DNA from 2 places in the Kitasatospora sp. NBC_00458 genome. Region 2 is predicted to be linked to the other one. Evidence: riboswitches for the same ligand, from Rfam matches in the RefSeq annotation. Region 2 holds a riboswitch; the other holds the start of a gene.
What was found. Region 2 has a riboswitch for cobalamin ahead of OG550_RS06980 (HoxN/HupN/NixA family nickel/cobalt transporter). Riboswitches for the same ligand answer to the same signal wherever they lie in the genome.
Positions count from the first base shown of each region.

Region 1: linked by a shared signal. The riboswitch ahead of metE (5-methyltetrahydropteroyltriglutamate--homocysteine S-methyltransferase) and the one ahead of OG550_RS06980 (HoxN/HupN/NixA family nickel/cobalt transporter) in region 2 are both predicted to bind cobalamin.

Region 1 covers NZ_CP107904.1:6,934,157-6,938,656, forward strand. Annotated here, with positions in the region: gene OG550_RS28285 (anthranilate synthase family protein) at 1-984, opposite strand, end outside; gene cobF (precorrin-6A synthase (deacetylating)) at 1,574-2,332, opposite strand; cobalamin riboswitch at 2,517-2,739, shown strand; gene metE (5-methyltetrahydropteroyltriglutamate--homocysteine S-methyltransferase) at 2,965-4,500, shown strand, end outside.
Region 2 covers NZ_CP107904.1:1,901,456-1,905,955, forward strand. Annotated here, with positions in the region: gene OG550_RS06975 (M24 family metallopeptidase) at 1-57, opposite strand, end outside; gene OG550_RS06980 (HoxN/HupN/NixA family nickel/cobalt transporter) at 269-1,453, opposite strand; cobalamin riboswitch at 1,487-1,676, opposite strand; gene OG550_RS06985 (ArsR/SmtB family transcription factor) at 1,758-2,177, shown strand; gene OG550_RS06990 (Fpg/Nei family DNA glycosylase) at 2,260-3,069, opposite strand; gene OG550_RS06995 (AAA family ATPase) at 3,246-4,082, opposite strand; gene aroQ (type II 3-dehydroquinate dehydratase) at 4,427-4,500, opposite strand, start outside.

The DNA.
Region 1 (4,500 bases), 5.0 Mb from region 2:
CCTGCCGATCAGCGCGATCACGCCGGGGTGGCCGTCCGGGGCGGCCCCGGCGGCGGGGGAGGTTCCGTCGTCGAGCGCTGCTCCGTCGTCGGGGGCGGTCGGCGCGGGGAGCGTCTCGTGGAGGATCTCCCGGACGTCGCGGGTGGTCCGGCCCTCGACCAGGTACTCGGTGTGGGCGAGCCGGTGCGTGCTCCGCAGGCGGGGACCGGTGATCCGGCCGCCGTCCTCGCAGAGCCGACCCGCCGTTCCGAGTCCTTCGTCGACCGCCCGGTAGAGCCCGGCGGCCTCCTCGGGGTCGGCCAGGAAGGCCAGGAGCCCCTCGGGGGCGGGCCCGTCGGACGGGTACCGGTGGGTGCCGCCGACCGGGTTCAGTACGACGGTGCCGCGGTCGAGGGCGACGTGGCGACGGGGCGAGGCTCCGATGAAGGCGTGGTCACCGGTGTGCACGACGAACGTCCAGTACGAGCCCGGGTGTCGTCCCAGCAGTCGCCGGAAGAGGGCGAGCGCGGCGGTCGGCGACCAGTCGGCGACGGTGGCCGCGAAGGGGCGCCCGGTGCCGGGCACGCCGGGCACGCCGGGCACGCCGGGAGCGCCGACGGGGCCGGCGTCCGGTTCGGTGAGGGCGACCGGTGTGCCGGGCAGCAGTCCGAGCACCTCCGCGACCGGGGCCAGCGCCTGCTCGGTGACGGTGAGCGCGGTCAGTCCACCCGGCCCGGTCAGTCCACCCGGCCTGGCCGGTCCCCCCGGCGCGGGGCCTTCGCCCTGTGGCAGGCGGGGGAGGAGGGCGAGGACGTGGTGGCGGCCGGGGGCGTCGGTGTCCGGCACCGGTACGGGCAGGTCGGCGATCCGGGCCGGGTGGCTCACCGTGCCGGTGAGGACGTCGAGGATGCCGGGACCGGTGGTCCCGGGGCGGTGCACCAGGGCGAACGGCGGCGGCGCGGAGCCGGTGATGAGGCGGAGCAGGCGCTGGGCGGTCCTGGTCATCGCCGCACGCTTCCGGCGGCGGTCGGCGGCGCACCCGGTGATCCGGCCGGTGAACCGGTCGGCGGTGCGCTCGGAGCCGCGGTCGGCGTGGAGTACGGGGCTGTCTGCGGGATCGTCAAGGGAGCGGTCCCTCCGGGAGGGTGGCGGCGGAGGTGGCGGGTGCCGCCCACACCCGGCCGCGCCGGACCCTGCCGCCCGGGGGCGGGGCCGGTCCGAGCTGTGCCGTCACGACAGGGGGTGCCGTCCCGACGGACGGAGCCGCTGCGATGGAGGCCGGAACGGTCCGGGCCGGCACGGCGGGGGTGGGTCTGGTCCGGACAGGGCTGGACAGGACGGCCGGCGCGACATGGTCGAAGGGCCATCTGCAGCTCCCGTTGGACGCTGTATATGAAGTGAGGCTAACCTTACCTACTCGCGGTCAACAAACGTCAAGCATTTCCTGTGCGACCCGTTCCGCGGACCCCGTCCCGCGTCTCCCGGCCCGCTCCCCGGCTCGCGGAACCCGTCCAGCGGACGCGGCCCCGCGGACCCCGTCCGCACACACGAATGCGCCGCCCCCGCCGGTGCGGGGACGGCGCATGGGCGGGCGTCAGCCCTCCGTGCGGCGGAGCAGGTAGGTGTCCATGATCCAGCCCTTGCGCACGCGGGCCTCCTCGCGCAGCTCCCGGATCCGCGGGGCGGTCTCCGCGAGCGGACCGGCGGCGAGGATCTCGTCGGGCGTGCCGAGGTAGGCGCCGTAGAAGACCTCCAGCCCCTCCGGGTCGACCGCGGTGAAGGCGGCCCGCCCGTCGAGCATCACCACCACGTCGTCCACGCCCTCGGGGAATCCCTCGGCGAGGCGCCGGCCCGTGGTGATCTGCACCGGACGGCCGACCCGGGTCAGCGTGGTGCGGTGCCGCGCGGCGAGCGCCGAGACGCTGCTGATCCCCGGGATCACCTCGTACCCGAACGCCGCACCCCCGCGCGCCAGCACCTCGTCGATCACGGCGATGACGCTGTCGTAGAGGCTCGGGTCGCCCCAGACCAGGAACGCGCCGGTCTCCTCCGGGCCGAGGTGCTCGGCGACCAGCCGCTCGACCAGGTCGGCCCGGCGGCTGCGCCAGTCCTCCACGGCCGCCGCGTACGCCGGGGTGGTGCGGTCCCGCTCCGCGTCCGACACCTCCACCACGCGGTGGCCGGGCCGGCCGTGCTCGCCCAGGATCTGCCGGCGCAGCCGGATCATGTCCTGGCGTTCCTCGTTCTTGTCGAGGATGAAGAAGACGTCGGTGCGGGCGAGGGCCTTGGCCGCCTGCAGGGTCAGGTGGTCGGGGTCGCCCGCGCCGATGCCGATGACGAAGATGTGCTGCATGACAGCGATTGTGCCGTCCGTCCGCTGTCCGGCCACCGCCCGCCCGTCCGCCGCGCTGTCCGCCGCCCGCCGTCCGCCGCCCGCTGCTCCTCTCCCCGCCCGCCCGTGTCGGCCACGGCGCCCTGCGCGCCCACGCGGCCATCCGCCATCCGGACAATCGCCGACGGCGCGGCTCGGGTGGGCCTAGGCTGTGCCCCGCAGTCGGTTCGCCCTGCCAGCCAGGCAGGCGCGTCGCAAGAGGGAACCCGGTGGGAATCCGGGACTGCCCCGCAGCGGTGAGTGGGAACGACCGCCGTCACATGCACTGGGCCCCACCGGGGCCCGGGAAGCGACGGCCACTAGGTGTCCGCCCTTCAAGGGCGGGCGTGCCCGCGAGTCCGAAGACCTGCCACTGCCCGCGTGCACCCCGTACGCGGTGATCTCGGTGACCTCGTGGGCGGGTCGGCGAAGCGGGCGGGCACGACTCGGTGCCGCGTCCCCGCTGCCGTACCTTCGCGTCCGCGTGCTCTCCCGGGATCGCAGCGCGACTCGCGAAGGAGAGTTCCGTGTCAACGAGTTCCACCACCCCGCAGGCCGCCGCGCAGGCAGGTCCGCAGGCCGCCGCGCCGCACTCCACCGCCCCGCAGGCCACCGTGTACGGCTACCCGAGGCAGGGGCCGAACCGGGAGCTGAAGAAGGCCGTCGAGGGCTACTGGGCCGGCCGCGTCGACGCCGACGCACTGCAGGCCACCGCCGCCGGCCTGCGCCGCGACAACTGGCGGCAGCTGGCCGAGGCCGGGATCGGCGAAGTCCCTACCGGCGACTTCTCGTTCTACGACCACGTGCTGGACGCCACGGTCGCCGTCGGCGCGATCCCGCCGCGCCACCGCGCCGCCGTCGACGCCGACCCGCTGGCCGGCTACTTCGCGATGGCCCGCGGCACCCAGGACGTCGCGCCACTGGAGATGACCAAGTGGTTCGACACCAACTACCACTACCTCGTACCCGAGTTGGGGCCGGACACGGTCTTCTCCGCCGACTCTGCCAAGCCGGTCTCCGAGCTGCGCGAGGCCCTCGCCCTCGGCCACCGCGCCCGCCCGGTACTGGTCGGCCCGCTCACCTACCTGCTGCTCGCCAAGCCCGCGCCCGGCGTGGCCGCCGGCTTCGAGCCGATCACCCTGCTCGACCGGCTGCTGCCCGTCTACGCCGAACTCCTCGGAGACCTGCGCGCGGCCGGCGCCGAGTGGGTCCAGCTGGACGAGCCCGCGCTCGTCCAGGACCGCACCCCCGCCGAACTGAACGCCGCCGCCCGGGTCTACCGCGAGCTCGGCGCGCTCACCGACCGGCCGAGCATCCTCGTCGCGACCTACTTCGACCGGGCCGGCGAGGCCCTGAAGGTCCTCGCCAAGGCCCCCGTCGAGGGCGTCGGCCTGGACTTCACCGGCCCCGGCGCCGCCAACCTCGCCGACCTCGCCGCCGTCGGCGGACTGCCCGGCAAGCGCCTCGTGGCCGGCGTGGTGGACGGCCGCAACATCTGGATCAACGACCTGGAGAAGTCGCTGACCACCCTCGCCACCCTGCTCGGCCTGGCCGACCGGGTGGACGTCGCGCCGTCCAGCTCCCTGCTGCACGTCCCGCTCGACGCCGGCCGCGAACGCGACCTCGACCCGCAGGTGGCCCGCTGGCTCGCCTTCGCCCGCCAGAAGACCGCCGAGATCACCACCCTCGCCCGGGGCCTGCGCGAGGGCGTCCACGCGATCACCGCCGAACTCGCCGCCAACCGCGCCGACCTCGCCTCCCGCGCCGCCTCCGCGCTCACCCGCGACCCCGCGGTCCGCGCCCGCGTCGCCGCCACCACCCCCGGGGACGCCCGCCGCGCCCAGGCCTACCCCGAGCGCGCCGAGGCCCAGCGCGCCCGCCTCGGCCTGCCGCTGCTCCCCACCACCACCATCGGCTCCTTCCCGCAGACCGCCGAGCTGCGCACCGCCCGCGCCGACCTGCGCGCCGGCCGCCTCGACGGGACCGGGTACCGGGAGCGGATGGAGGCGGAGGTCCGCGAGGTCGTCGCCTACCAGGAGAAGGCCGGACTGGACGTCCTGGTGCACGGCGAACCCGAGCGCAACGACATGGTCCAGTACTTCGCCGAGCAGCTCACCGGCTACCTGGCCACCCAGCAGGGCTGGGTGCAG
Region 2 (4,500 bases):
GGTCGCACTGCAGTGCTCCCGCAACCGCTCCCGCCGGCCCGCGTACGCATCAGACATGGGTCGAGCCTACGAACCCCCACCCCGATCCGCCCGCCGAACGCCCCCACCCGGGCACGGGGGCGGCGCCCGCCGGGCCTCCGGGGGCCGGGGAGGGCGCCGGGGAGGGCGCCGCGTCCGGCGCCGGGAGGGGCCTCCGGGAGCCGCACGGATGCGGCTCCCGTGCCCGGTCGGCCCGGTGCCGCGCCGACCGGGCCGGGCCGGGCCGGGGCTACCCGGCCTCCCCCGCCGGCTCGGGAGCCGCCTCGGGAGCCGCCTCGGGGGCCGGAGCGGCGGCCGGTGCCGGTCGGAGCGGCTGCGGGCTCCACTTCCGCTCGACGCCCGCCAGCCGCCAGTACGCGATGGCCGCCGCCCAGACCACCACGAACAGGCCGACGATCGCGTAGCCGACGTTGTCCAGCGAGATCTCCGCGATCCAGCCGCTCACCGGGTCGGTGAGGTCGAGCTTCTCGTGCAGCACCCCGACCAGTTCGATGGTCCCGATGATGAACGCCACCGCGATCGACAGCCCGGTGATGGTCAGGTTGTAGTAGACCTTCCGCACCGGGTTGGAGAACGCCCACTGGTAGGCGAAGTTCATGAAGGTGCCGTCCAGCGTGTCGAACAGGCTCATCCCGGCCGCGAACAGCAGCGGCAGGCAGACGATCGCGTACCAGGGCAGGCCCGAGGCCGCACCGGAGCCGGCCATCACCATCAGCGACACCTCGGTCGCGGTGTCGAAGCCCAGGCCGAGCACCATCCCGACCGGGAACATCTGGCCCGGCCGGGTGATCGAGCGGGTCGCCCGGTTGAGCACCCGCGCCAGGAAGCCCCGCGCGTTCAGGTGCTCCTCCAGCTCGGCCTCGTCGTACCGCCCGGCGCGCATCGAGCGGAACACCTTGAGGATGCCGAACAGCGCCGCGAGGTTGAGCGCGCCGATCAGGTAGAGGAACACCCCGGAGGCCGAGGTCCCGACCACGCCCAGCCACTGGTGGGTGGTGGACTCGTCGTCCATCAGCGTTCCGGCCAGCTGGGCGCCGCCCGCCACCAGGGCCGCCATCAGCACGACCATCGAGGAGTGCCCGAGGGCGAACCAGAAGCCCACCGAGACCGGCCGCTTGCCGTCCGCCATCAGCTTGCGCGTGGTGTTGTCGATCACCGCGATGTGGTCGGCGTCGAAGGCGTGCCGCATGCCGAGGGTGTAGGCGGTGATGCCCAGGCCCACCCCGAAGACCTGGGTCCCGACCTCGTACTCCTCCGGCGCGACCAGGAATATCAGGGTGCCGAAGGCCACCACGTGCATGGCCAGGATCACACCCATCAGGCCGGCCGTGCGGAGGCTGTCCTCCCGCCTCCAGCGGAACGTCGGCAGGACGCTCGACGCCGTCGGATCGGCGGCGGTTTCGGGCAGGGTCATCTGCGGATCACGCTCCAGCACCTCGTGGAATGACGTTCGTGAGATGCCGTGGCCGGTCTCCTGGCTTACGGGCTTCCGGTACCCGCCTTCCCGGACGCGAGGCGTCCAGTGGCGTCGTGGGTACCGACGACTCCCCCGATCACAGTGGCGAGGGCCGCTCCGGACTGGGACCCCTGAGGGTCCGCCACCGGTCTTCCCGAGCACCACGGCGGGGAACACCGTAGGGGCCCCCGAACACCCTTGCAAGGCTGCGCACCTGCGCAGGTGTCCGGGATCACAGCCCGCCGGCTGCAAGAATGCGGGCATGCATCTCGTACCGGCCGACCGCGCGGGCCACCGCACCATCGACGGGCACCGGGTCTGCGAGGCGATCGCGGCGATCGGCGACGCCCACCGGGTCCGGACCTGGGCCGAGCGCTTCTCACTGCTCGCCGACCCCGGGCGGCTCTCCCTGCTGCTCGCCCTGCACCGGGCCGGGCCGCTCGCCGTCACCGACCTGGCGGTCGCCACCGGCATGCGCGACCCGGCCGTCTCCCAGGCGCTGAGGCTGCTGCGCACCGCGGGCGTGGTGGCCGGGGAGAAGGACGGACGTGTGGTGCGCTACCGGCTCGTCGACGACGCCATGCGCCCCCTCCTCGACGAGTGCGCCGGGGGCGAGCACATCGAGCTCCCCGGTCACACGGCCGACGAGGAGCGTCCCGGGTCCACCGCCGCGACCGGCTGACCGTTCCTCCGACCGGACGGCTGGCGGGGTACGGCGGCCGACCGCCGCGCCCCGGCGCCGCTCCCCCGCGGCGGCGGAACCGCTACGCCCGCTGGCAGGTCGGGCACCAGAAGAGGTTACGCGAGGCGTGCTCCTCGGTGCGGACGTCGGTGCCGCAGACCAGGCAGGGCATGGCGGCCCGGCGGTAGACGTAGACCTCTCCGCCGTGGTCGTCGACGCGCGGCGGCCGGCCCATCGCCTCCGGGGTGTGCTCGGGCCGGACGGTGTCGATCCGGCCCGCGCCGACGCCCTCGCGCATCAGCGCGACCAGGTCCGCCCAGATCGCGTCCCACTCGGCGCGGCGCAGGTCGCGGCCGGCCCGGTGCGGGTCGATGCCGTGCCGGAACAGCACCTCGGCGCGGTAGACGTTGCCGACCCCCGCCAGCACCTTCTGGTCCATCAGCAGCGCCGCGACCGTCGTCCGGCTGCCGGATATCCGCCGCCAGGCGAGCTCCGGGTCGGCGTCGGCCCGCAGCGGGTCGGGCCCGAGCCGGGCGGCGACGGCCGCCTTCTCCTCGCCGGTGATCAGCGCGCAGGTGTTGGGGCCGCGCAGGTCGGCGAAGTGGTCGTCGTTCTCCAGCCGCAGCCGGACCAGGCCGACCGGCGCCGGAGCCGGCCCGTCCCCGAAGCTGAAGCCGCCGTAGAGGCCGAGGTGGACGTGGACCCACGCGTCGTCCGCAAAGCCCAGGAACAGGTGCTTGCCGGTGGCCTCGGCCGCGACCAGCTCCTGCCCGTCGATCAGTGCGGCGCTGTCCGCGAACCGGCCCTGCGGGCTGGTGGCACGGACCGGACGGCCACCGAAGGCCCGGTGGTTCTCGGCGGCGAGACGGTGGATGATGTGGCCTTCCGGCACGGGCGCGGCTCCCCCTGGTGGTGCGATCAGGACCCGTCCATCTTCTCAGCCGGCACCGACAGACCGGGCCGGCGGACAGCCGCACGGACAGCCGCACGAACGGACTGTCGGACCGCCGGACGAACGGACGGGCAGCCGGTCGGACGAACGGACGAGCGGCCCGTCGGACCGACCGCTCAGCGCACCGGGATGCCCAGCAGCCGGGCCAGGATCACCCGGTCCAGCTCGGCGGCGGTCGCCGCGACGTCCAGGTGGGAGTTGTCGATGATCGGCAGCCCGGAGTTGTACCAGCCGGCCATCCGCCCGTGGATCCGGGCGACCTCCTCGTCCCCGAGCCGCCGGTTGCCGCTGCGCCGCGCGTTGCGGCTGAGCACCGAGTCCAGACTGGGCAGCAGCACCACCGGGATCATGCCCGGCCCGATGTGCCGCTTCCAGCCGCCGAGGCCGATCGCCGGGCGGTCCGGGAAGACGGCGTCGTCGATGATGCAGGAGATGCCGTTGGCGAGGTAGTTGCGGCAGGCGAAACCGCAGGTCCGCCGGGCCAGCCGGTACTGCGCCTCGGAGGCGTTGTTCCAGCCGGACTGCGGGTTGGCGAAGCCGGACTGCACCCACTCCCGGACGTCGTCGAGGCTGATGTGCGCGGTCGGGCTGGGGCGCCGCTCGGCCCAGTGCCGGGCGACGGTGGTCTTGCCGGCACCGGCCGGGCCGATCAGCAGCACCGCGATCGGACCGGTGGGCGCGTGCTGCTGCGGCGCGTGCACCGGGAGCTGGACGGGCGCACCGGAGGGCAGCAGGAAGTGCCCGGTGGAACCGGGCGGCACCGGGGCCGGGGCGGGAGCCGCCAGCCGTACGGGCGGCGGACCGGCCGGGGCGGGAGCGGGAACCGGGGCGGGCACGGGAGCGGGCGCGGGAGCCGGCGGCACCGGAGGCAGCCCGGCCGAAGGCCCGGCCGGGGAACCCGGCGGCCGCCCCACGGGCGGGCCCGGCTGCTGACCCGGCTGCGGACCGGGCAGCTGACCCGCGGACGGCCCCGCCGGCACCCCGGCGGGCGCCCCGGAAGGCCCCCCGCCCGGGGAGGGCGCGGTGTCCGGCCGGACCACCGGCACGGGCACGGTCGGCGGCCCCGACAGCGGGTCCGGCGCGGACGAGGGCGCGGACGCGGCCGGCCCGGCGGCGCTACCGGGGTACGGCGGGGCCGGCGGAACCGGCGGAGCGACGGGACGTGGGGGGACTTCTCCACCCCCGGCGTACTGCGTCACGGTCACCTCCCGACTTCTTTTCAGCGGGGACACTACACGGCGGCCGGGCAGCGGACACAGTCCGCCGCCCGGCCGCCGACGTGCTCACCGCCCGCCCGTCAGCCCGTGGTGAGCTGCTCGGCGAGGGCGCGCAGGGCCAGCTCGTACGAGCCGATCCCGAATCCGGCGATCG